DNA from 2 places in the Paenibacillus sp. PsM32 genome. Region 1 is predicted to be linked to the other one. Evidence: predicted binding sites of a transcription regulator. Region 1 holds the regulator's gene; the other holds the start of a gene.
The links. The regulator LexA, encoded in region 1, represses DNA repair genes until DNA is damaged. The targets are predictions, from matches to a motif close to CGAACATATGTTCG.
Positions count from the first base shown of each region.

Region 2: addB (helicase-exonuclease AddAB subunit AddB) is a predicted target of LexA. The motif match lies at 985-998, and genes of this name have one in related genera.

Region 1 covers NZ_JARUWY010000002.1:191,660-193,872, forward strand. Annotated here, with positions in the region: gene yneA (cell division suppressor protein YneA) at 1-349, opposite strand, end outside; gene lexA (transcriptional repressor LexA) at 617-1,243, shown strand; gene QCD85_RS06730 (hypothetical protein) at 1,361-1,831, opposite strand; gene QCD85_RS06735 (hypothetical protein) at 2,107-2,213, opposite strand, start outside.
Region 2 covers NZ_JARUWY010000014.1:11,315-13,527, reverse strand. Annotated here, with positions in the region: gene addB (helicase-exonuclease AddAB subunit AddB) at 1-843, opposite strand, end outside; gene QCD85_RS20415 (hypothetical protein) at 1,036-1,440, opposite strand; gene QCD85_RS20410 (class I SAM-dependent rRNA methyltransferase) at 1,710-2,213, opposite strand, start outside.

The DNA.
Region 1 (2,213 bases):
CACCGTATAATAATACACCTGCAAACACAAAACATACCATTAAACGTCCGCCGGATTTCCACTTCACTTTTTGGGCTGTGCTTTGAATAAGATGTAGCGTTTTTTGACGTAATGTTTTTTTGCCTTTAGGTTGAGCTGGCTTACGTATCTTTTGCACATTCGGCAAATATGTCCACTCATCCACCACTACATCTTTGTCCGCTCGTGTGGCATGAATAGTTGCTTGCTGTGATTGTTTCTCCGAATAACTTGTTGATGTATGATGTATATCTGATCCAGATGTATCAATCTGTTGTTCACCATCTTCAGATTGATTGTGGATGCTACGATATGTAGTATATTTTAACATTGTCATCACGCTCCAAACATTTGTTCTTGTTTTCTTAAATTCACTATAACACGAACATATGTTTTACTCAATAGTTTTTTACGAACCTTCGTTCGTGTTTTTTATTGCACCTTTTAGACTATAGATTATGCCTCTTATACGATGAATAGACTACAAAAAGTAATGAATAACAAAATAAATATACAAATTTTAGAACTTATGTTTGTACGAACGGTAGTTCTATGTTATAATTTTGCCAAACGTTACTAGCATTGGGGTTGATAAGGTATGTCAAAAGTTTCAAGTCGCCAACAGGCCATTTTGGAATTTATCCGAAATGAAGTCAAACTTAAAGGTTACCCGCCATCTGTACGTGAAATTGGTGAAGCTGTAGGTCTTGCTTCTAGTTCTACTGTACATGGTCATCTGGATCGTTTGGAGAAAAAAGGACTGATTCGACGCGACCCGACCAAACCTCGTGCCATCGAGTTGTTAGGTCAAGAAGAGTCTGAAAGTAATATTCTTTTCGCTCAAACGGTATCTCGTGTTCCTATTATTGGAAAAGTAACCGCCGGTGTTCCGATTACAGCTACAGAACATATTGAAGATTACTTCCCTCTACCACAGAATTTTACAGGTGAAGGACAAGTATTTATGCTTTCTGTAGTTGGAGACAGTATGATTGAAGCAGGAATCTATAATGGTGACTACGTAATTGTACGTCAACAACAGACCGCTGATAATGGCGATATTGTTGTAGCCATGACAGAAGACGACGAAGCAACTGTCAAAACGTTCTATAAAGAAAAAGATCATATTCGTCTACAACCAGAAAATCCAATGTATCAGCCACTTCGTCTGACACATGTTACGATTTTGGGTAAAGTTGTAGGATTGTTCCGTAACTTGCACTAAATCACTACTGTACGTTGCAGTTCATAGAAGATAGAAAAAGACCGCTACTAGAAAGTAGCGGTTTTTTTCTTATTTATATGAGAATAATTTAATTTATTTAGATTCAGAACAATGTAATTATTGTACATATCTCCACAATGCAGTTTTAATTACATGTTCTGCTTCTACTTCACTAAAAGCAACTTCGATCTCTTCTTTGCCTTGTAGAACTTTATACATCCATACAGGATGCTCTGTTGGATTCAAGTACAATAATTCTACCGCAAGTTTAGGTTTTCCAGAATCATGAGAACATTTGTATTTGAGATCAGCTTCTCCATAATAATGTTCACGTACATTTTTTTTAACTACAGTTATAGTAATGACAACGAGAGCAATTGTAATAATCAGTTGATTTTCATCTTTCTGAATACTGCAATCTTCTTTAAAATGTTTTTTGATCTCTTCTAAAATGGTAGAAAATTTCATCCATAAATTTTCACAATATTCTAAAAAATGCTCATGAATTTTTAAAGAATATGAAAAAGCTTTTGCGTTCTCTGCTTTCTCTTCCTGTGCACGTATTACCGCAGATTCAATCCAACTCATAATTGCTACCTCCTTTAACTGTAATGACTGAACATATTGAGTACCCAAATTGCAACGTTTTTATCTAACCCTCTACTACTTATTGGATGCCTTTTGTACAAGCTGAATACGGTACTTTTTGCTGATATGCTCTTAATTTTTTTATTTGATTTCTAATGTCACTCCTCTTAATTCATTATGTGATTTCTTCATCATAACCTAATAATAGGAAATTGATACCTTTTAATGCCAAATAATCACTAAATATCTTATATTTTTTTAATAGTAAGCTACATTTATCCAAACAGCTTTGTATCCATCAGTTTGGCAAGTAATGCTTTGAAATCTTTACTTTCTGCTTTTTCAGCCAATTGAGCTTCAAGTGTATTGAACTTTTCAGCTA
Region 2 (2,213 bases), on a different contig from region 1:
ATTCTCTGAAAGATTCTCAACATCTATCGTAAAAGACTCATCAATAGCGTTAGCATACTGCTTTAATTTGATATAGGTAGTAGCTGTTTGGTGAAAAAGCTCCAATTCATGAGGAGGTTCACCATCATAAGGACGATCTAATGTTAAAGCAATCGTCACTGAATTGGCTTTTTGCAATAATGCTGCAATCACACCATATTCTTGTGGGGTAAAGCTATGAAATCCATCGATCCAAATATCAATATTATGAAGCACCTGTGATTCTGGAATCGCTAAAGCAAGATCAGTTAGTGTATTTTCTCCATCGACATATAATCCTTGCAAATCCTGTTCAAAGTCTTGATAAATCCGTTGTAAATCATGCAATTTATCAATTAATAAAGGAGAACGAGCTGAAGTCGACAACCGTTCACTATATTCATTTAACTGCTCTAATGTAATCGTATGACGCTTAAACTCGTTATATAATTCGCTTAATTTACCGATAAATCCGAACTGATCACTAGACGTACCAAACATCCGTAATTGCGATTGGTGTCGCTGAATGAGTCGATAAAGAAGCATTTTTTTACCTTCTTCACCAATCGGTGTTTTGGCACTTCCTCCAACATCTTGTAGCACCCAATTCGCTAGACGGCGAAAACCATACGTTTGTACACGTACATTTCCTTTGGATTGATGAGAACGAACAAGTGCATATTGGGCTTGAAAAGAACCCTGTTCAGGAACCAGTAGCAATATAGGCGGTCCATCAGGTTGTTGTGTAATTTGATCAATAATTCGCTTAGTAATTGTGGTCGTTTTGCCACTTCCAGAGCGACCTAATAAAAAATGCAATGGCATATGAGTTCACCCTTATTTATTATAGTATAGTCTTCACGATGCATAAAAATTGTTCTATTAGAGCGGTGCAATCGATGTTGACGTCGCAAAAACTCCTTTTTGTAGAACGCCGCACCTGGAAACTGCTAACCCGATAAGTAGCGAATATGTGTTCTATTTTATTATAAAAAAAGAATAGCCATCTGACAATGACTATTCGGCGTTGCTCTTGTTCGGATGTAGTTCTAACTCATAACGCTGACAGGCAATTTCAAACACATCATCATACGTAAACAGTATAAAATGACGCAGTTCCTTTAGCTCTTGCTTCTGCTGCGCTCGTTCCAAAAGTGGAGACTGACGATATTCCAACCAGTTCGACTTAATGTCCGATTGCCCTGGCGGTAGCTGATCACTATACAAATCGAGTTCTACCATATTAAAGTAGAACACCCCTTCAAAGCGAAGCGTGTACATGACAAAATCGTCTGACTCGCTTTTACTTGCTAGCGCACCATTAAACTCACCTGCTAACGTCATTCTGCGACCCAGCCCATAGTAAAGCTTATCCACATAGATCGCATCACGTCCATACAGATAACCGAGTGGCGTGATCACCGCTTCAATTTCACTTTTTTGCTCTGACAATGCAATTCCTCTTTCATGATCGATTTTATATTTATACATGATTTTTGTGAATGTGGATGTTGTACTTAAAATAAATGATTAATTATATATTTCAAAGCATATACAGTCTACTGTTTATTGTACTACAGAGACCCTAGATCAACAGCTAACATGTAAGAGGTAGCTTTAACATTCCAGAATCACGAATAGATTATTCAAGTCATCTAGCAATTTTATAAACACTCTATTAAAATTACGATTTAAAACGTTTTACTACGTACTTCAAAGATAGCGAATTTCAAATAATGTCCTTCGTCCACGCCCAAAATTTGCGGGTGATCTTTACCTGCTGCACGCCATTCAATTAGACGTAATACTTTGCCAGCATCTTTAGCTGCATCTTGAATCGTTTCCAAAAACAGATCAGGACGCATATGATAAGAACAACTGGCTGTCACTAGATATCCACCTTCATTGACTAACTTCATGCCATGCAGATTGATATCTTTGTAACCACGAACAGCACCTGCTACAGCACTTTTCGTTTTGGCAAAAGCAGGTGGATCCAAAATAACTACATCCCAAGAACGTCCACCCGCAGCAGTCATCGGTTTGGATGTATCTTGTTTGCTCTCTGCGCTACTACGTAATTGGCGCTCATCTAAGCCTTTGGCATTACGGCGCAAATAATCAAAAGCATCATCCACTACAAATTCAACACGATCTTCAAATCCATTTAAGCGTACATTTTCTTTTGCACTTTC